4 regions of the Pseudogracilibacillus sp. SO10305 genome follow, and region 2 is predicted to be linked to each of the others. Evidence: riboswitches for the same ligand, from Rfam matches in the RefSeq annotation. Region 2 holds a riboswitch; each other region holds the start of a gene.
The links. A riboswitch is a leader RNA that binds a small molecule or an ion and turns the genes downstream of it on or off. The one in region 2 is predicted to bind cobalamin.
Positions count from the first base shown of each region.

Region 1: linked by a shared signal. The riboswitch ahead of SPD45_RS04850 (ribonucleoside-diphosphate reductase subunit alpha) and the one ahead of SPD45_RS03345 (InlB B-repeat-containing protein) in region 2 are both predicted to bind cobalamin.
Region 3: linked by a shared signal. The riboswitch ahead of SPD45_RS00580 (DUF4430 domain-containing protein) and the one ahead of SPD45_RS03345 (InlB B-repeat-containing protein) in region 2 are both predicted to bind cobalamin.
Region 4: linked by a shared signal. The riboswitch ahead of SPD45_RS12500 (hypothetical protein) and the one ahead of SPD45_RS03345 (InlB B-repeat-containing protein) in region 2 are both predicted to bind cobalamin.

Region 1 covers NZ_JAXHDE010000003.1:187,750-193,590, reverse strand. The annotation lists gene SPD45_RS04865 (NAD-dependent deacylase) at 1-152, opposite strand, end outside; gene gdhA (NADP-specific glutamate dehydrogenase) at 232-1,614, opposite strand; gene SPD45_RS04855 (LysR family transcriptional regulator) at 1,761-2,666, shown strand; cobalamin riboswitch at 2,794-3,005, shown strand; gene SPD45_RS04850 (ribonucleoside-diphosphate reductase subunit alpha) at 3,234-5,420, shown strand; gene SPD45_RS04845 (flavodoxin) at 5,417-5,841, shown strand, end outside; gene SPD45_RS04840 (ribonucleotide-diphosphate reductase subunit beta) at 5,832-5,841, shown strand, end outside.
Region 2 covers NZ_JAXHDE010000002.1:151,627-157,467, reverse strand. The annotation lists gene aceA (isocitrate lyase) at 1-986, shown strand, start outside; gene SPD45_RS03355 (C40 family peptidase) at 1,267-2,502, shown strand; gene SPD45_RS03350 (murein hydrolase activator EnvC family protein) at 2,886-3,998, shown strand; cobalamin riboswitch at 4,151-4,331, shown strand; gene SPD45_RS03345 (InlB B-repeat-containing protein) at 4,493-5,841, shown strand, end outside.
Region 3 covers NZ_JAXHDE010000001.1:100,266-106,106, forward strand. The annotation lists gene SPD45_RS00560 (CPBP family intramembrane glutamic endopeptidase) at 1-507, opposite strand, end outside; gene SPD45_RS00565 (RecQ family ATP-dependent DNA helicase) at 512-2,035, opposite strand; gene SPD45_RS00570 (helix-turn-helix domain-containing protein) at 2,032-3,090, opposite strand; gene SPD45_RS00575 (ECF transporter S component) at 3,106-3,615, opposite strand; gene SPD45_RS00580 (DUF4430 domain-containing protein) at 3,622-4,044, opposite strand; cobalamin riboswitch at 4,160-4,344, opposite strand; gene SPD45_RS00585 (ATP-binding protein) at 4,346-5,841, opposite strand, start outside.
Region 4 covers NZ_JAXHDE010000017.1:55,391-61,231, reverse strand. The annotation lists gene rlmD (23S rRNA (uracil(1939)-C(5))-methyltransferase RlmD) at 1-1,255, opposite strand, end outside; gene SPD45_RS12500 (hypothetical protein) at 1,368-2,147, opposite strand; cobalamin riboswitch at 2,297-2,474, opposite strand; gene mdh (malate dehydrogenase) at 2,524-3,471, opposite strand; gene SPD45_RS12490 (BMC domain-containing protein) at 3,493-3,837, opposite strand; gene SPD45_RS12485 (EutN/CcmL family microcompartment protein) at 3,830-4,114, opposite strand; gene pduL (phosphate propanoyltransferase) at 4,132-5,001, opposite strand; gene SPD45_RS12475 (BMC domain-containing protein) at 5,020-5,307, opposite strand; gene SPD45_RS12470 (aldehyde dehydrogenase family protein) at 5,330-5,841, opposite strand, start outside.

The DNA of each region.
Region 1 (5,841 bases), on a different contig from region 2:
TGTACGTTTGCTAATTCACTCGGATTGAATTTCTCCCATAATCCCCGATCTTTGGAACGAAAGTCTGGTAAGCCACTTTCTGTTGACATTCCAGCACCAGTGAAAATAATGGTGTTAGAAGATTCTTTTAGCATTTCTGTTAGTTTATCCAATCATATCCCCTCCATCATGCTCTTATTCATATCGTAGCAAAGAAAAAACGACGAAACAATTTTATTTCGTCGTCCTGTCTTAAATGACTCCTTGCTCTATCATTGTGTCTGCTACTTTTGTAAATCCTGCGATATTTGCTCCGACAACTAAATTTCCCGGATGATCATATTTATTCGAAGCACGTTTGCAGTTTGAATAGATAGTTTTCATAATTTGTTGTAGTTGTTCATCTACTTGTTCAACAGTCCAACTTAGTCTTTGGCTATTTTGCGCCATTTCTAATGAAGAACAAGCGACACCACCTGCATTTACTGCTTGAGCAGGACCGAACATAATATCATTTTCTAAAAAGATATCGATTGCTTCGATGGAACAAGGCATGTTTGCTCCTTCTGCCACAACTTGTACGCCATTTTTTACTAACATTTTTGCAGATTCTTCATCGATTTCATTTTGTGTCGCACAAGGAAGTGCAATATCACATGGAATCGACCAAATTTTAGACCCGTCATCAAAGTATTCTGCTTCAGGGTGTGTTTTGACATACTCGGAAATACGTGCTCCTTCCGAAAATTTAATTCGTTTAATCGTCTGTAGACTTAAACCGTTACGGTCGTACACATATCCACCTGAATCACTACAAGCGACAACTTTTGCTCCTAATTTAATTGCTTTTTCCATTGCATAAATAGCAACATTTCCAGACCCAGATGTGATAACAGTTTTATTTTTAAAATCTTCCCGTTTATCTTTCAACATTTCTTGCACGAAATAAATCGTGCCGTATCCTGTAGCTTCTGTACGCCCTAAACTACCACCATAGTTTAACCCTTTTCCTGTTAATACGCCTGCATGGTACGCGCCTTGGATACGTTTATATTGACCAAACATATAACCAACTTCACGTTTTCCAACACCAATATCTCCTGCTGGTACATCTGTGTCCGGGCCGATATGGCGATATAATTCTGTCATAAAACTTTGACAGAAACGCATAATTTCGTTGTCAGACTTTCCTTTTGGATCGAAGTCTGCTCCACCTTTTCCGCCACCAATTGGTTGACCAGTTAAAGAGTTTTTGAAAATTTGTGTTAAGGATAAAAACTTCATGACACTTAAATTCACACTCGGATGGAAACGAATCCCTCCTTTATATGGGCCGAGTGCACTGTTAAATTGTACACGATACCCACGATTCACATGCGTATTTCCGTTATCATCTATCCACGGAACACGAAAGGTAATGATTCTTTCGGGTTCAATTAATTGTTCTAATATATTTTTTTCTATATATGTGCGATTCTTCACAAACACCGGCACAAGAGAATTTAGTAACATTTTTGTAGCTTGTAAAAACTCCACCTCATGTGGATCACGCGCTTTTATTTTTTCGTAAAGGTCATCCATGTAGTTGATTACTTCTTGTTCTTCCGCTGAAATGACGCGCTCTAGTTGAGTCATGATGCTCGCCTCCCATTTCTTTCTATTCCGTCTATTCTATATACTTCCTCTATTAATAACTTATCATACATGTATCAATCTAAACAATACTATTAATAGATATTATTAATGCTTTTATGAGATAATAAAAATACGAGGTGACAAAAATGGAGTTAAGACAAATAAAATATTTTATTGAAGTTGCAAAACGTGAGCATGTAACAGAAGCTGCAGATGCTTTACATGTGGCACAATCAGCAGTAAGTCGGCAAATTTTTAATTTAGAAGAAGAGCTTGGGGTAGATTTATTTATTCGAGAAGGAAGAACCGTTCGACTAACGAGAATTGGGAAAGTTTTTTTAGAACATATGGAAAAAGCGATGAATGTGATCGATGATGCAAGACAAGAAGTGATTGAATATACCGATCCTAAAAAAGGAACGATTCATATAGGCTTTGCGGCTAGTTTAGCCTCTTATATATTACCTACTGCTATTTTTTACTTTCGAAAACAGTATCCAGATGTGAAATTTGTGCTAAATCAAGGGACACATAGTGAGCTACTTGATTGGGTGAAAAAGGGCGAAATTAATATTGCATTATTAGGACCATTACCACAAGACCAAGATAAGGTGAAAAGTACAGTACTTTTTACAGAAGATATTGTCGCTTTATTACCGAGTAATCATTCTCTTGCAAACAGGTCTTCATTAAAATTAATCGAATTGCGCGATGAATCGTTTGTCATGTTTCCAAAAGGGTTTATATTACACGACGTTATTATGGAAGGATGTTTACAACGTGGCTTTCAACCGAAAATTTCCTTTGAAGGAAAAGATTTAGACGCGATAAAAGGGCTTGTATCAGCGGGATTAGGTGTTACATTAATTCCAGAAGTAACATTGGTCGATTGTTTGCCGCGTGCTACGGTGAAAGTTCCAATTACAGAACCTAGTTTGAAACGATCGGTCGGGGCGATTATTCCTGCTGAACGTGAATTATTACCGACGGAAAAATTGTTCTATCAATTTATAAAAGACTTCTTTATGCGTTTAGAAGTATATCAAAACTAAATCGGTGTTACAAATCCGTCAACATGCTATACCAATATTCGCTAAAATTGTTAAAAATATATTGCATCATAAAAATGAATATGTTAAGATTAAAACACAATATATAGATGATATATAAAATTGAATACACAATATATAGTGATTAAGGTGACGTATGAAAGTCTTAAAAAGGGAATCTAGTGAGAAGCTAGAACTGCCCCCGCAACTGTAATTATGTTATTTTTATGAAAGGACATGCTCACTGTATGTAGTTGTTTTTTTAAGAAAAGGCAACACATATAGGAAGGGGTTCTGGAGATACATATAAGTCAGGAGACCTGCCTAATCGCGTTAGTTTCACTTCTCCGGGGTGAGGGATTTTGGAAACGGCATGGATATTGAAATAGTGCATATTTTGTTGTCTTTTTGGCCGTTTATTCCTCATGCGAATAAACGGCTTTTTTAATATAAAAAATACATATTAGGAGAACACGAAACGAAGCGATCGACATATATAATAGGGGATAATTTTTCAGGAGGGATTTATAGATGAGCATGTTAGAGGTAGAAAACAAGGTAGAAGCATTAATGACGTTGGCACAAGAAGGTTTAAATGTAGATGTCACACCGTATAAAGAAAAGATGTTAAACGCAACAGCGAATGTGACAGGATTAGATGTTCACATTGAGATGATTAAAATTGCATTAGAAAATATTGATGAAGCTAATCCGGATTGGACATACTTTGCCAGTCGTTTATATGCTGCACAATTGTATGAGCAAGCTGCAGCTAACAGAGGATATGACCCAGCTGAAAAATATGGAGATTTTTATACATTAATTGATCAATTAACGAATAAAGGCATTTATACGAATAAATTATTAGAAAAATATACAAAAGAAGAGATCGACCTTTTAGGAAGCAAGATCGAACAAGAGCGCGATAGTTTATTTCACTATTTAGCTATTTATACGTTAGCAACAAGATATTTAGCGACAGACCATGAGAAAAACGTTTTTGAATTGCCTCAAGAACGTTGGATGATTATCGCAATGCATTTAATGCAAGATGAAAATAGCGAGAAGCGAATGGATTATATTTTAGAAGCTTACTGGGCTTTAAGTAATTTATATATGACTGTTGCAACACCGACAATGAACAACGCAGGAAAAACACATGGACAACTTTCTAGCTGTTTCATTGATACAGTCGAGGATAGTTTACAATCGATCTACGATGTGAACACAGATGTAGCACAATTATCGAAAAACGGTGGCGGAATTGGTGTCTATATGGGGAAAGTCCGAGGCCGTGGGAGTGCAATTAAAGGATTTAAAGGAATGTCGAGTGGTGTCGTGCCGTGGATTCGTCAGTTAAACAATACGGCGGTAAGTGTGGACCAATTAGGTACGAGAAAAGGTGCGATCGCGATTTATTTAGATGTATGGCATATCGATATTGAACCGTTTTTAGATTTAAAATTAAATAACGGGGATGCACGTATGCGAGCACACGATATTTTCCCTGGAGTATGTTTACCAGATTACTTTATGGAACAAGTAGAAGCACGTGGTGACTGGTATTTATTTGATCCACATGAAGTAAGACAAGTGATGGGATATAGCTTGGAAGATTTTTATGATGAAGAAAAAGGTGCTGGAACGTGGCGGGCGAAATATGAAGAATGTATTCGCGATGAACGTTTAACGAAAAAGAAAGTACCGGCAATTGATATCATGAAACGTATTATGATTTCTCAGTTAGAAACAGGTACACCGTTTATGTTTTACCGTGATGAAGTAAACCGTATGAATGCAAATAGTCATGCTGGTATTATCTATTGTTCTAACCTTTGTACAGAAATTACCCAAAATCAATCACCAACAGAGTTTTTAGAAGAGTATGTTGAAAATGAAGATGTGATTGTGAAGAAATATAAAACTGGAGATTATGTCGTTTGTAACTTAAGTTCTGTTAACTTAGGTCGTGCGGTACCAGAAGGTGTGTTAGAGCGACTCATTCCGATTCAAGTAAGAATGTTGGATAATGTAATTGATATGAACACATTACCAATTTTACAAGCACAACTGACGAACCAGAAATATAGAGCGGTAGGTTTAGGAACGTTTGGTTGGCATCACTTGCTTGCACTGAAAGGCATCGAATGGGAGTCAGAAGAGGCATTAACATACACGGATGAATTATATGAACAGATTGCTTATTTAACGATTCAAGCAAGTATGGAATTAAGTAAAGAAAAAGGCGCTTACCGTTTCTTTGAAGGAAGCAAATGGCAATCAGGACAATATTTCACTTCACGTGGATATGAAGGAGAAAAGTGGGAAGCATTACAACAAGAAGTACAAGAAAACGGAATTCGTAATGGGTATTTGATGGCAGTAGCACCGAACTCATCGACAGCGATGATTGCAGGGTCCACTGCGAGTATTGACCCGATTTTCCAAGTGTTCTATTACGAGGAGAAAAAAGACTTCAAAATTCCAGTAACAGCACCAGCATTAGATCACAGAACGTATAACATTTATCGTCGTTCTGCATATATTGTGGATCAGCGTTGGTCTGTAAAGCAAAATGCAGTAAGACAAAAGCATATTGATCAAAGTATTTCATTTAATATGTATGTACCAAATACGATTCGTGCGTCTGTCTTATTAAATTTACACGTACAAGCTTGGAAAGAGGGGTTAAAAACATCGTATTATGTTCGATCTACTGCGAACGATATTGAAGAATGTGAGTGGTGTCATTCATGAGAACTTTAATTGCTTATTTATCTTATAGCGGAAATACAGAAGAGATTGCGGAACATATTGAGCGGAAATTAGTATGTGAAGGAATAGAGGTCGATATGTTATCGATTGGCATTGATTATGTACCAGACTTAAGTGAGTACGATTATATATTCCTTGGCACATTTACGTGGGATATGGGTGGAACACCAGATGAAGTGAAAGATTTTGTATTAGAAGTCGGCTATAAACCGAATAATATAGCAGTATTTGGTTCAGGCGATACACAATTTGGCGGAGATGCTATGTTTTGTGGAGCTGTTGATAAATTAGTGAAATTTTATGAGAGTAAGTGGGACGGTTTGAAAATCGAACAGTCCCCAAGAGGCTCCCAAGAAGTATTAATTGATAATTGGCTAGAAGGAGTGTTAGAAGATGTCAGAAT
Region 2 (5,841 bases):
AAGCTGGTGAAATGTACCCAGACCAAAGTTTATATCCAGTAAACAGTGTACCACAAGTTGTACGTCGTATTAATAACGCATTACAACGTGCAGACCAAGTTGAGTATTCTGAAGGAAATGTAACAAATGATTACTTTGCTCCAATCGTTGCAGATGCGGAAGCAGGATTTGGTGGACATTTAAACGTTTTCGAATTAATGAAATCAATGATTGAAGCTGGAGCTTCTGGGGTACACTTTGAAGACCAATTAGCTTCAGAGAAGAAATGTGGACACTTAGGTGGAAAAGTTTTAATTCCTACACAAACAGCAATCAAGAACTTAATCTCAGCACGTTTTGCTGCTGACGTAATGGGAACACCAACTGTAATCATGGCTCGTACAGATGCGAACGCTGCTGATTTAATTACAAGTGATGTAGACGAGTATGATCACCAATTCTTAACTGGTGAAAGAACAGTTGAAGGGTTTTACCGTACGAAAGCTGGCTTAGATCAAGCGATTGCTCGTGGACTTGCGTACGCACCATATGCTGATTTAATCTGGTGTGAAACAGCTGAACCAGATTTAGATGAGGCACGTCGTTTTGCAGAAGCAATCCATGCAGAATATCCGGATCAATTACTTGCTTATAATTGTTCTCCATCGTTTAACTGGTCAATCCATATGTCTGAAGAGGAAATGGATAACTTCCAGAAAGAAATTGCGAAAATGGGTTATAAATACCAGTTCGTAACATTAGCTGGATTCCACACGTTAAACTACAGCATGTTCGAATTAGCAGAACAGTACAAAGATAAAGGTATGGGAGCATACTCACGTCTAGTACAAAGTCCAGAATTTGCTGCGGAAGAAAAAGGGTACACTGCAACACGTCACCAGCGTGAAGTTGGAACAGGTTACTTTGATGAAGTAGCACAAGTAATTGCGAGCGGTGAATCATCAACAGTTGCTTTAGCTGGATCAACAGAAGCAGAGCAGTTTTAATAAACAGGATACAAAACTATCTTAGGCGGTTGCTTAAGATAGTTTTTTGTTTTTTCTTGTAATATAACAAAAATCATGTAAACTAAACAATTGTGAATATATATCATTTTTTTATAAATTGTTTAGCATTTTTCAAAAAAAGACAAGATTTGAAACATAATTGTAATATTACTACAATATTGTTGTCATTTTAAAATGTTATACTTGTAAACAGTTGAGTGAGAAAATAAAGAGAAAATTTACATATAATACTAATTTTAGGGAAGCGGGGAATTTTAAGTTGAAGAAAACTTTATTAACTTTAAGTACAGTAGCAGTTGTATCATTAGGTGGGGTAATTATAGGAAGTGATGCAGTTGGTGCTGAACCTTCTTTAGATGAGATTAATCAAAAACAAGATAAAGTTGATTCAAAACTTTCTAAAACAGAGAAAAAACTAGCAGAAACATTAAACAAAATGAAGGGTATTAATGAAGAAGTTGCTAGAATTGAAACAGCTATTAAAGCAAACGAAAAAGAACAGAAGAAAGTTAAAGAAGCAATTAATACATTAAACAGTGAAGTAGATACAATCAATGATAGAATTGAAGAACGTAACGAAATTTTAAAAGAGCGTTTAGCATCATATCAAGCGAATGGTGGAAACGTTCAGTTTATGGAAGTGTTATTAGGTTCTAAAGATCCAATTGAGTTTTTAAGCCGTGTAGATGCTGTAACAACAATTACAAATTCAGATATTGAGTTAATTGAAGCAAACGAGAAAGATAAAGAAAAAGTAGAAGAAAAAATTGACGAACAAAACGACTTAAAAGTAGAACTTGAAGGAATCGCTTCTACAATGGAAGAACAGAAAGAAGAAGAGAATAAAAAGGTTGCACAATTAAAAACAGAAAAAGATAAGTATGAAACAGAAAAATCTAAATTAACATCTGAAAGTTCAGAGTTAAAAGAGTTAGAGGCACGTGTATTAGCAGAATTAGCTGCACCAGCAGAAGAAGTAGTTGAAACATCAACAAATGAATCGAATGCTTCTACAGTAAGTACATCGAATTCTAATGGATCAAATAATAGTGAAGCAGCTACAAGCACTTCATCTGATACTCCTAAAAAGGAAAAGAAAGCTAAGGCACCAGCATATACTGGAGCAGGTGGATCAGCAATCTCAGCTGGAAAACAGTTTATCGGTCGTTCATCTTATGTATTTGGAGCGAAAAATCCATCAGCTGGACAATTTGACTGTTCTGGTTTCGTATCTTGGGCATATGAGCAAGAAGGAATTTCTTTACCGAGAAGTACAGCAGGTATGAGAAGTGTTGGTTCAAAAGTAGATTATAGCAACGCAAAACCTGGAGATTTAGTATTCTTTGATACGTACAAAACAGATGGACATGTTGGAATTTACTTAGGTGGAGGACAGTTCATCGGATCACAGTCTGGTAGAGGGGTAGAAATCGTAAGCATGAACAACTCTTACTGGAGTGGCGTATTCAGCGGTCACGTAAGAAGAGTTAAATAATTAAATATTATAATGAAAAGCTAGTATGAAATAGATGGATGACGACTCTATTTCATGCTAGTTTTATTTTGTTTGTATATACATAAAATGGAGTATGAGCATCATTTGTATGTAACTTTTTGTCACTAGTAGGTTGATTGCCTTGGACAAGCCGAAATTACATATTATTTGTAGGAGCCTATTTGTACTTCGTGCAATGTAACAGTTATTACATAATTTGAAATAATTGTATAGTCACATAAGCATAAGTTACTAAAATAGTAATATGTGCTTATTTTTTGTTTGAAATTTGATAATAAACTGTAATGAGAATCACATTCGTATGAAATGTTAGATTGTTATAATATGCTTTGGGGACAAAAAGAGGAAGGGAGTAAGATGCATTGAAGTATATAAAGTTATTTTTAGCGGTAGCAATTTTATTTGCTGGAACTGTATTATATCCAACAAATGACATTGCAGCTGAAAAGATAGAAGATATTCAAAAAGATAGAGAGAATATAAAGAAAGACTTAAAGAAAGCGAATAAAGAAATCAAAAAATTAGTGAAAGAAATAAAGGAACTTAATATAGAGATCAAAGAGTATAAAGAAACATTGAAACAAAATGAAAAGGCAATGAAAGAAACAAAAAAAGAGATAAAGAAAGTAGAAGAGGAAATTGAAAAATTAGAAGAGGAAATCGAAAAACGTTTTGACATTTTAAAAGAACGTGCAAAATCGATCCAATCAAATGGTGGCGACATTCAATATATCGAAATCTTATTTGGTGCAGAAGATTTTAATGATTTTATTAGTCGAGCAAGTGCAGTTAATACGATTGCTGAGTCAGATGCAAGTTTAATTGAAGACTTAGAAAAAGATAAAGCAAAAGTTGAGAAAAAGCTTGCACAACTGGAAGATTTAGAACAAGAGTTAAAACAAATTAAGCAAAATACAGAAATGCAAAAAGAGTTAACGGAGGAAAAGAAGGAAAAAATAAAGAAAAAAGAAGCGAAGTTTAAAGCTAAAACGAAAAAATTAAAATTAGAAGATAAAGAATTGGCATTACTAGAGGCAGAAAAAGAAGCTGAAAATATAGGGACATCTTTTTCTGTTGATACTGCTAATAGTAACTCAACTTTGGGTTGGCCGACTGATGGTGGATACATTTCCAGTCACGTTGGAGAGCGTTGGGGTGCAATGCATAAAGGTATTGATATTGCTCGAACAGATCGAAGTACATCACCTCCAATTTATGCAGCCGAAGCTGGTACAGTAGAATCAGCTGGGATGAATTCTGGTGGTTATGGAAACATGGTAATTGTAGATCATGGTAATGGTTTAAAAACATTGTATGCACATATGTCGAAAATTACTGTGAAATCAGGTCAAAAAGTAAAGCGTGGAGAACAAATTGGTGTCATGGGTACGACAGGTGATTCGACTGGTATTCACTTACATTTTGAAGTACATAATAATGGCAACATTACAAATCCAACTACATTTTTGCGATAATATAGAAAAATGGTGTGAAGAAGGATATTCCTTTTTCACACTTTTTTATGTTCTTTTGACATTTACTTCCTCTACATAGTTATAAAGATGCTTTTAAATTCAGAAAAGTTGTACTATGATATAAGATGGGTATTGATTATACCTACATAAAAAACTTCATATATCATTTTGATGTTGCATATGCAACTTAATAAGGAATCAGGTGAAAATCCTGAACGGTCCGGCCACTGTTATGGGGAGCAATCTTTTGAATCCACTGGATAAATTTCCGGGAAGGAAAAGACAATTGCAATGATCCTAAGTCAGGAGACTTGTCAAGATGAGTATTATTTCGAACCTTCCGGGACTAAGGGGAAATATTCATTCATATATATTATACCTATGTATGTATACATACGTGTATTTATGATAAATATTCATGCTATAACCTTGAACAGGACCGGATTGTTCAAGGTTATTTTGTGTGGGAAATTATAAAGGAAGGACAAGGTATAATGGGAAAACAGTTGTTTAAAAAGTTTTTTGCAATTTTGGCAGCGCTTTTACTTGTAGTATCTTCGTTTCCACAACTAAGTTCAGCGAGTGAAAAAGACGAAGAAAAAACGTTAGTAGATGTTGTAAATCAAGGGATTTATGATCCGAATAATGATTACTTACATTTAGATGTGCGATTTTGGGAAGATGAAAAGCCGGAGGTCGGCTTCTATATTAACCATGCAAACTTATATAATTATAATGTTGTAGATGCTCCTATTTTCGGAACATCAAATGGTGAATGGACAGTAATGGGTTTACTAAGAGGACTAGATGGCGGTTACTATTACAATGATGAATTAACACAGGAATATTTCGATGGATACATAAATCGAGTAGAGGAGTATGTAGAAAGAAAGAGTGGCAACCTGGACCGTAATAAATCCACAGAATGGTCAAGGTCTATTTTAGCACTAAGTGCTCTCGGTTATGATATTACAAATGTAGCTGGTTATGACTATATAGAAAAATTATCTGAATCATATCCATTCTCATACAGACAAGGAATTAATGGTCCAATTTGGGAAATTATCGCTTTAAACACAGGACCTTATGAACTTTATGAAGATACAACAAATGAAAATGTAAACACGATTGGTAAAATGATCGATTACATTTTAGATAGAGAAATAGAACAATCTGATGGAACAATCGGTGGATGGGCATTAATGGGGAAACAACCTGATGCAGATATTACTGGAATGGCATTACAATCATTAGCTCCATACTACAAGGATAAGGCATTATTTGAGCAAACTGATTCTACTTATAAGTTTGAAGAATTTGCTAAAGCGGTAGAACGGGCAATTGTTGTATTAGGTGATATGCAGTTAGATAATGGTGGATTTGCTGCTTTTGGTAATGTCAACGTAGAGAGTACTGTGCAAGTAGTTGTAGCATTAACTGCTTTAGGAATGGATCCTATTTCAACAGTAGATTTACCGTATCTTGGAAAACAAGTAAATTTTGTTACTGATGGCGGTAAACATGACGGTGTTACTACGAATAATATGGTTGATAAATTACTAACATTTTGGGCGCCAGGAACTACACCAGAAAAAGAATCATATAGAGATAATACAGAAGAGACGATATACAATATTTCAGGTGGATTTAGACATGTAACATCCGGAAATGATGGTGGTGGAGGTTCTGGCTACGGTGTTAACGGAATGGCTACAGACCAATCGATTTATGGATTAATCGCTTATGAACGTTTTGTTAAAGGAAAAAATGATTTATATGACATGTCTGACATGGTAAATGGCGAATATAAAGATATGTTGGTGGCAAAAGAGCAAACTGTAAC
Region 3 (5,841 bases), on a different contig from region 2:
CGTTACGAGTAAGTTATTTGTCACTTCATATAGATAACCGATTCCAAAACTCGTTATAATAATGGCAATAAGTAAAACTGGCTTTTTCAAGTATCGAAAATGAACAATTATGAACAATGTACTTGCAAAAACAAAGCCAAAGGTCGTTTGAATGACTCCACGAAATAATACTTCTTCACTTATTGCAACAATCATAGAAATACAAAAAATATGAAAAACGGATTGGTTTTTAAAAACCCGTTCATTTATGCCCCCATCATCTAAATGATGTGCAGCGATTATTTTCGATAATATAATTTCAATTCCTACTAAGCCTAATGCTGGAACAACACCAAACAGTATAATTTGCATAAATTGAACCGAGAATAAGTATTTCCACGTGGAGAACGAATCGAAAAGAAATAAACTGAGCAACAAACTAATGATAATAAATATAAATTGTGTCACATACAACTGTTCTCTTATTTGTTTATCTGTTAAATTTTTGATGATTTCTGCCTGCTTCATTATATTATTCCTTTACTAAAAGTAATGACCTCAATTGTTCCATCCAATTTAACGGTTGTATAGGTGAATCGTTTTTCTGTTCAACATCCCAATGAGATAATTGGAACCCACAATTCGTACAACAATTTGTTACTTTGCTAATAGTTTGTTGGAATCCACGGTACAATTCTTCCCTTAAACATTTATCATACGTCATATACGATTGTAACTCAAATGCTTTTTCTTTCTTTAATTGAATTCGTTTTTGAATATATGCCTCCATATCTATCCAAATTGATGGTGGAATAATTTTTTGTACAATCATATTGCTATCCATCATACCATGAGTCTGTAATTGAAAATATAAAAAACGTATCTTTGTTGCCTTCATTCGAAATAACATTTCTACTTCTTCATCTTTTTGTGGTAATGGCTCCTTTTGCTTTATAAAAGGTTGAAGTATATCATTTATAACTAATAATTCATTCTTTGTCGGTAAATCTTGCTCGATTAATTGTAGTGGCAGATGAATATCTCCATCCTTATATAAAACAAAACTGACACTTTGTTCTCCATCTCTACCCGCCCGTCCAATTTCTTGAATAAACGCCTCAATATTCGATGGCATTTGATAATGAATGACTAAACGAATATTTTTTTTGTTAATTCCCATACCAAATGCACTTGTACAACAAATAATTTGTAGTTGATCATGCATAAATTGTTGTTGCACTTTTAGACGATCATTCGCATCCATTCCACCATGATAATAGGCGATAGATCGATGTCCTAAATGTAGTTGTAATGTTTGTGCCATCTGTTCCGTCATTTTTCTACTCGAAAAATATATAATTGTTGGTACTTTATAATTTTTTAACAATGAAACGAGCATATCTAGTTTTTCTTGATCATCTATTACTTTTTCCAATACTAAAGCTATATTTTCTCGGTCGATTTTATATAAATGTCTAGCCATATGATGTAATTGTAATTGCCGTTGAATATCATCTTGTACAGCAGGAGTAGCTGTTCCAGTTAACGCCAATACTGGCGGATCACCTAAAGCGTTTATTACCGTATGCAACCGTAAATAATCTGGGCGAAAATCATGCCCCCATTGTGAAATACAATGCGCCTCATCAATAACGAATAGCGAGAGTTTTCTACGATTGCATAGATCCAAGATCATTTGTTGTTGTATTAATTCCGGAGAGATATATAATAATTTATATGTATGGAGATGGCGCAATATATATTGTCTTTCTTCCCACGTTTGCATACTATGTAATGCCGCAACTTCTTTAAACCCAAAAGCTTTTGCTTCTCGTACTTGATCAATCATTAACGAAATAAGGGGAGAAACAACGATTGTCAAATATGGTAACACTTTTGCTGGTAATTGATAACAAATCGACTTCCCTGATCCTGTCTTCAACATTCCTAACACATTTTTGCCTTGTAACACATCACGAATAATTTCTTCCTGTCCTTCTTGAAATGAATCATAAGAAAAATGCTCCTGCAATAATGTTTGTAAATTTTCCTTCATTTGTTATCTCCCCCTTTCTTTTGCAAATATGTTAATGCTAAGCGGATTTGAAAATAGGTGATCGATGGACCAACATGATCCTTAATCGGTTTTAATTTAAATGTTTTTGTACGTTGAATCACATCATGTATTTCTTCTATCTTGTCTAATGCAATAAATTGTGTATATGGAAAATTCGGTTCATATAATGCAATTTCTACTAGATGGTCATAAATCGTATTTATTTTTAATTTACGTATAGAGGCAATTTTTTCTAATTGATGACCTTGTTGCCATAAATTGTATGTTTGTTTTGTAGAATGGGTTAATTTGGAATGAATTGTTTCACCACGAATTTCTTGTTTCATATGGTATAAAATAGGATGTAGATCAACGTTTATATGTTGTAAAATATAGTGAATAACATTTAACGTCTCCAACTCTATATCTGCTACAGATAAATTATACTTATCGACCAACTGTTGTTTGGATTGCCCAATGACCGTAGCACCTGTTAACTGATCTACGAATAAAGCTGCTCCTAGATCAGTAACTTGAAGTAACAAGCTACGTAATTCCATAAATAATTTGTCTAAACATTCATTTACTCGATCTTTCGTTTTTCCATATACTAATTTCACCCACTGCTCGACAGGTCTGTTTTCTATAATTGGAATATATTGCTTGTTTCCAACAGACTTATTTGTCCAAACTTGAATTAACAAAAGTAATCGTTCAAAAAAGATACGATCAATCTGCTCCAATTTCCCCCCATTTAAATGATACATAGAAATTTCATGTTGTAATTGTAAGATAGATTCATCTGTCATATTACATAATGTATATTGTTGTCCCACTATTTTCAGCTTGTCAGCTTCAACGAGTGAAAGAATTTCCCTATCATACACAGCTTTATCTAATTGTTTATAAATAGTAAAAAAACGATTCAAATGAAATAAATTTGCATCTTGAATCGTTTGGATCGATTGTTTTCCTTGTATAATATAATATGGTGAATTAGCGGAGCGTTCACCTTCCATTCTATACAAACAATATAAAATAATTTGTCGAAACAATGAACACTCCTCCTTTTAATGTTGAATATTGAAACGGTCTTTTGCATATCGTTTCATTAAATAAGCAAAAATTGGATAAAGCACAATAATGAACACTGCATTTCCAATTGCATGATACGTATCAAAAGGTAACCCTAAAAGATAGTACGGCCAGAATTTTCCTGCTACTTGGTAAGTCACTAACGATATAATAAACCCATATAAATATCCACAAAAGACTCCATACAGTGCTAACATATAAACAGGAATATGTTTTACATATTTACCTATACATCCACTAATTACACCAATTAATCCCCAGGAGAAGACTTGCCATATTGACCAAATCCCCATTCCAAGTAACATATTGGATAAAAATGTAATAAGCAATGCCAAAACAAACGCAGCACCTGGTCCCATAATGATGCCAGCGATTATTATAATCGCTGTTACTGGTTGTACATTAGGAATAAAAACTAAAAAAGATCTTCCTACGATTCCTAACGTGGCAAGTATTGCTAATATCGTTAATTTATACGTATTCAACGTCGATTACTCCCAAGGTTGAAAATCAAAATTAACTTCATCTCCATTGGAAAGTTCATACTCTCCTGCACCAACCATTGCCATTTCATCGTTTACAAAATACATCCAAGCTTTTTCTTCTCCTTCTTCCGCTGCTTTTCCATCAATTGACGTAATAAAGCCACCATCTTCTTCAATATCAAAGTTTTCTTTCATAACGTCTAATAAAATTGCGCCATCTTCTGTCTTAATTTCCTTCTCTTCTAATACTTCCTCGCCTTTATCCAAAGAAATTACGACATCAACCGTAATCTCCTCTGACACTTCATTTGTTTCATTGTTTGCTTGATTGTTCACACTGTTATTTGTTTCATTTGCATCATTTGAACAACCTACTAAAACACCTACAGATAATAATAGTGCAGATAAAATAGTCATTAATTTTTTCATTGTAAAACTCTCCTTTATTATAGTATAAAATTAAAAAAGGCTGTAACAAAAGCTCACTCGTTTTGTTACAACCTCTATAAACATATTCATATAGAAGTAGCTTGAACCCCGAAGCTCTTTTACACAATTATTGGTAGGTATACTGACTTAACTATCATCCTACTTTGGATTCCTTCCCATATCAATCGATACAGTGGATTACATCCATTTCGTCCAGTATTACAGTTGCGAGGACAGTTCTAGATTTGCACTAGATTCCCGATGTATGAACATCATTTGGCCAATAATTTTTATGAAATTATTATTGTGGTATGGTGAAATAGAAAGTTGTACCTTCATGCAATTTACTTTTGACAGAAATGACTCCCTCATGCGCTTGGATAATATGTTTTGTAATTGCTAGCCCAAGGCCTGTACCCTTTTTATCACTTCTCGTTCGTGCTTTATCCGCTTTATAAAAACGTTCAAAAACGAAGGAAAGGTCCTCTTCAGGAATTCCACTACCATTATCACGTACTTCTACATGTAAAGCATCTTCTTTTGATTGTACTACTACTTCCACTTGACCACCATTTTGTGTATGACCGATCGCATTATCAATTAAATTAGTAAATACTTGTTCCATTCGGTCAGGATCAATGAAAAGCAATTGCTGCTCTATATCCATTGTCAGTAATAATTGTACACCATTTTCCTCTGCCATACCATAAAATTTTTTGTACACTTTTTCTACAAACATTTGTGTGTCTATTTCTTCTTTATTTAACTCAATATGGCCGGCTTCCATTCTTCCAATATCAAGTAATTCATTAACTAGACGACTCATTCTTAAAGATTCTTCGAGAATAATTTGAGCAAGTTCATTTTTCTCTGCTTTACTTTCTGCAATATCATCTACGATTGCCTCACTATAGCCTTGCATTAAGGCGATTGGTGTACGTAACTCATGAGATACATTCGAAATAAAATCTTTTCTTAGTTTATCCATTTGTCTTTCCTCTGTCATATCACGTATAACAGCAACAGCACCACGGATATATGTATCATCATATAAAGGTGTCATAATCATTACCCAATTTCGTCCTTGTAGTTGAACTTCTTGAATAACCTCTTTTTCCTCTTCAATTACCTTTTGGAACACAGCATATACATCATCAGGTAATTGCTGCATCATTTCATCTAATATATTATGCTCAAAATACCAATCACGAATAAATTGTTCTGCAGGTGGATTAATAACAATTACTTTTGCATCCCTCGTTAAGGTAATAACGCCATCTGCCATCGAATTAACTAACCGACTTAATTGTTCTTTCTCATGTCGTAACGCATCAATATGAAAATTCAATTGCTTCCCCATTTTATTAAATGCGACTGCGAGTTCACCTATTTCATCATTGGATAACACTGGAAGTTTCGTATTAAATTCACCCTTTGCAACTTGAATCGCCGCTTTACGCATTTGAATTAATGGTGCAGTAATTCTCGTCGATAGGAAAAATGCAAAAATGGTCGTTAAGATGATTGCGATTGCGGCTCCAACATAAATAATTCTTGTCGTCTCTGCACGTGTTTGGTTAATGACATCCAATGATTGTAAAACATAAATAGCACCTTGTTGTTTACGCATTGGAATACCAATAACCATTATTTCTGAATCATTATTTGGTACTGTAAGTTTTTCATTAAATACTTCGTTTTGTGTTGCGACATGCAACATATCTTCATTAACAACCGGAGAAATTTCTTTTACTTTAGCTAACGATTGATTCGTCGTTTTTGATTCCCATAAAGATT
Region 4 (5,841 bases), on a different contig from region 2:
TTGATGGGTTACATGATACATATACAATTCGTTTGGGGTCCATCTCTAACATCGTTTGTAAAAATGTTTCATCACACCCTTTACGGGGTGGATCAACGACGATGACATCTGGTTCAATTCCAGCTTTTTTCCACTCTGGCATCACCGTTTCTGCTTCTCCAACGACGAATTCCGTATTCGTTAAACCATTTAATGCAGCATTTTCTTTCGCATCACGAATTGCATCAGGAACAATTTCTACTCCATACACTTTTTTCGCTTTTTGCGCTAAAAATAATGAAATAGACCCAATACCACAATATGCATCAATAACTACATCATGCTCATTAATATCTGCATATTCAAGCGCTTTTTCGTACAGCACTTTCGTTTGCGTTGGATTCACTTGAAAAAAGGACTTAGGAGAAATCTTAAATTTTATATCACCGATAGAGTCAATAATATGATCTTCCCCATAAATCGTTGTTGTTTTCTTCCCTAAAATGACATTCGTTTTATCTGGATTTACATTATGGACGATAGATTTCACTTCTGGATATTGTGCTGTAATACGTGCAATAAGTGCATCTTTGTTTGGAAGTTTTGCTGTTTTTGTCACAAAAATGAGCATCGTATCATTCGTTTCATAAGCCGTTCGTAAAACGACATGTCGTAACACTCCACGATGTGATTTTTCATCATATGCTTCCATTCCTAGTTCATTTAAAAGTTTGCGTAAACCTTGAACGAGCTTATCCCCTGTTTTATTTTGTATTAAACATGTTTCCATATCATCAATAATGCGGTGGCTGCGTTGTTGATAAAATCCTAAAATGATTTCTCCATCTTTTTCTCCAACAGGCAATTGTATTTTATTGCGGTAATGCCAAGGGTCCTCCATTCCTAATACAGGGTGGACTGGTACATCTGGTAAATGAGCAACTTTGTGCATCACATTGGTAACTTGGCTACGTTTCATATCTAATTGCATCTCATAAGACATATGTTGCAATTGACATCCGCCACATTTATAAAACACCGGACACGGTGGAGTTGTTCTTCCTTCACTTTGTTTTTTTAGTTCGATTAATTTTCCAAAACCAAATTTTTTGTTTGCTTTCACGATACGAATTTCTGCGGTTTCGTCTGGAAGTGCCTCAGGTACAAAAATAGGATACCCGCCTATTTTTGCGACACCATTTCCTTCATGTGTTAAATCGGTAAACGTAACCGTATAATGTTCGTTCTTTTTAACTGGAGCATTTGTCTTTGCCATTATATTATCTTCCTTTATTTATTATCTATGATTTATTTTAACATACAAAAGACCTCTAGAGTTAGCTTTTAAAAAGCGTATCCCTAGAGGTATATTCCTGTTTTTATACTATTTAGATGGATAGTAATAGTGATCGATCTTCTGATGCTTCCAACATATGTTCCATGACAGATCGATGATCATATTCTAATAATTGTTTAGCTGGTGCATAGTCACGAATATCACATATGGTATACATGGAATTCGTAATTTTTTTCCGTATTAAAATCGTCATTTCTCGATTGTGTAGCATTGTTTCCTCAATTTCTTTTAATGTATCAATCATACATCGAATGACTAATTTTCGTTCAATTAATGGTACACTTATTAATTTCACAACAATATGATCCATCGTCTCGTCATTCCACACCGCTTGATGAAAAGCCTGTTTTAATAAATCAGGAAATATTTTAAGGCTTTGTTCCGTAACTGTTGCTAGGTTAATCGTTATATTGGAACTATTTAAATTTTTAAAAGTTTTCATCCCTTGTTGCTCAATTTGCGGATGTTGTTTATAAATAAATTTAATATTTTTGCGAGTTTTATAAGATACAATTCTTTTTAGAAGACCAACGGCTGACAATGTTTCTGAAGGGTCATTTGTATGTTTCTGAATGGAAAAACAATTACGGATGGCATAAGTTATTTGATATAAACTCCATTCATTACAATCATTTACAGCCTTAAGAAACTGTTCGTTGATTCCGATATATAAACGGTCCAATCGTTCTGTTGCTAAGGCCTGTAATAAATTTTTATCATGAATATCAAAATATAAAAACTCATTCCTATTATTCGATTCGTATAAAAGTATTGGTGATTCATTCATTTGTTTTACTCCGTTACTACCCATTTGATGTACCTCCTCTTTACAAATAAAAACAGTTAACAACCTTTTTTGGGGGATGTTAACTGTTTCCTCGATTAAAGAGAAGCAAAAAAACAACTATACATATTGTATAATTTCATTTCGCTTCTACCTCTCAACCCCCGAAGAAAGTATCGCTTCCACGAATAAAGGCAGGTCTCCTGACTTCGCATTTCACTTAATCAATATTACCTTCCCGTTTCAACAGTGGTATATCTATATTGATTATCCATGCTTACAGTTGCGGGGACAGTTTCGTTAAACGAATTCCCTATTAAACCATTATTGGTACCTATTATTCGTCCGAATATCATTACGAATCATTGTAGTAAAATTTAGGAAATATTGCAATGATTTTTCCTTATAATGCTTTATCACATATTTCAATGACTGATTTCACAGCATTTGCTGAAATAGATAATCCGTCTTTTTCCACATCTGTTAAAGGCAATTCAATAATACTTTCCACTCCATTACCACCTAAAATAGTTGGAACACCTAAAAATAAATCTTGATAGCCATATTCCCCATTTAATAGTGTAATAGAAGGTAAGATTTTCTTTTTATCTAGAATTATCGCTTCTGCCATTTCTACAATTGCTGCAGCTGGAGCATAGTAGGCACTACCATTTCCTAATAATGCTACGATTTCTCCCCCACCTTTTCGAGTTCTTTCAATAATAGCGTCTAAACGTTCCTTAGGAATTAATAACTCTAAAGGTATACCACCAGCATAAGAATACCGAATAAGGGGAACCATTTCATCTCCATGTCCACCGAGGACAAAACCAGAAATGTCTTCAATAGAAATATTCAGTTCCTCCGCTACAAATGTGTTAAATCTCGCTGTGTCTAACACACCTGATTGACCGATAACACGATGTTTTGGAAATCCTGTTACCTTTTGACATACATAAGTCATCGCATCGACAGGATTACTTAATACTAAAATAATGCTATTAGGCGCATATTGTTTTACTTGTTCTGCAACGGATTTCATTACACCTGTATTCGTATTTACTAAATCATCTCTACTCATACCTGGCTTTCTCGGGATACCTGCTGTAATAATTACCATATTTGCATCTGCAATATCCGCATATGAGGATGTACCAGTAATTTTGGAATTAAATCGTTGAATTGGTGAAGCCTCTAACATATCTAATGCTTTACCTTTCGTCGGATCTTCCACATCTGGTAAATCTAATAAAACGACATCACCAAGTTCCTTTTGTGCTAGCATTAAAGCTGTCGTTGCACCAGTAAATCCAGCACCAATTACTGCTATTTTATTTCTTCTAAAAGACAATGGGGCCTCACTCCTTTTGTCCTATTTTTTTTCACTTGTATTTTTCTTTTCTGTTGGTTTTGCCTTTTGTTTTGGTTGTTTCTTTGCTTTTTCAGCAGGATTCACCATTTGATATACCGCTTCATCTGCACGTGGAATGACATGGGCACTAAGTAAATGACCATTCATACTTAATACTCTTTCTTTTCCAGCATCAACAGCAGCTTGGACGGCACCAACATCACCTTCAACAGTAATCGTAACAATGCCTGCATCTACTAAGTTTTGGCTAACTAATGTCACATTCGATGCTTTAATCATTGCATCAGCTGCTTCATATGAATAAATTAATCCTTTCGTTTCAATCATACCTATTGCCTTATTCAAATGTTCCACCTCTTTCTATCTCTGTCGAATCAACAATACCTACAACGACAGCATCAATTGGAATCGTACGCTCTTTTAATATATATCGAGAAGAACCACCACTAGTCACAAGCACTTTGTCTCCTATCCCTGCACCAATTCGATCTGCTGCAACCATATGATTACGAATTGGCTCATTATGTGCATTAAGCGGTTGAACAATTAATAGCTTTAAACCTTCCAACCCTTCTTCTTTTCTAGTTGCCCATACATTCCCAATCACTTGTCCTAATTGCATCTTTCATCACTGCTTTCTCACACCATTTTTATTTTTTTATCGTTTTCTCGAGCATAATCGTAAGCAAGTGCGGTGATTATTGTTTGCTTATTGACATGAATTGTTTGTGCATCGATTTTCTCTAGAGCTTCTTTCGATAATAATTTTTTTTCATAATACATAACAGAACGACTATCTACTTCTTCCTTCTTTTCCTCAACTTTTGTTTCATTTACGAAAACTTGTCTTAACGGTTCTTCAGAATGAACAATTTTACCAGTAGTTCCTGTTGAAATAAATGCTGCATTTGCTTCATCTGTATCAATATGCATCTCAAGTTTATATCGATCAGACACTCTTATTTTCACTTGAGGAAATGTCATAGGACGTTCCGTTTGTACAGACACACTGACATACATCCCATCACTTACTTGAAGTGTTTTTGCTTCTTCTGGATTCATATGAATATGAGCCTGTGCAATGATTAAACCTTCTTGTAAATGGACCGTCCCTTTTGGACCTATTAATGTAATCTGACTTGACCCTTTTATGTCACCTGATTCTCTTAATGGTGGTTTGACACCAAGTGCAAATGCGTCTGTTAAACTAACTTCAACTTGTGATGCTGGTCGAACAGGACCTAAAATTCGCACTCGATTGATGCTTCCTTTAGGTCCAGCAATCATTAATGTTTCGTTCGCTGCAAATTGACCAGGTTGTGATAAATTTTGTTTCTTAGTTAGTTCATATCCCTTACCAAACAGGATGTCTACATGTTCTTTCTGAAGATGAATATGACGAGCTGAGACTCCAATAGGAATTGGCCCTTCAGGTGTTAATTCAGATGAATTATTGTTTAATTTGGCAACTACTTGTTGTACTATTTGCTCAATCGTTTTTTCATTCATCTACATACATCCTTTTTCTTATTTTTCTGTTGTCGGTAAAATGTTTTCTAATTCGTTATGTGGTCTAGGGATTACATGTACAGATAATAATTCTCCAACACGCTCTGCTGCTGCAGAACCTGCATCCGTTGCAGCCTTCACTGCACCTACATCGCCTCTAACTAATACAGTAACAATTCCGCCACCAACATGTACTTTTCCAACTAAATTTACTGAAGCTGCTTTCACCATTGCATCTGCTGCCTCGATTGATCCAACTAATCCTTTTGTTTCTACCATTCCTAAAGCTGTACCTGCGTTATTCATAATAAATTCCTCCTAATTGTTTTTATGATAATTTTTTAATTACTTTTTCTACAATATTTTCAATTAAAGCTTGATCCAATTGATTGGAAATATGTGCATTTAATGTTGCTTTAATTTCATCTTCGTCAAAAAGATCTTCATTCGTCGTTGTTTCTTTTGGTAATTCCACTGTTTTTGTTCCATAAGCCATTCGTTTTATATTAATTAAATGTTCAGCCGAAATATTATCTGATGTAATATTCCCTCCGAAGGAACCACAGCCTAATGTCATCGACGGTTTTAATCCTGTTGTACCACCTACAGCACCGATAGAGCTCATCGTATTTACTAGCATTCTAGATACTGGCATATCAATCGCAAATGTTCGGGCAATATGATCATCCTCTGTATGAAGGGATAATGAATGTCCCCGGCCTCCTAAATCTAATAAATCCATACAAATATTTTTTGCTTCCTCGACATTTTTAGCAATATAAAGAGCAAATACAGGAGATAACTTTTCTAATGAAAATGGAATATCTTTCCCAACTTTCG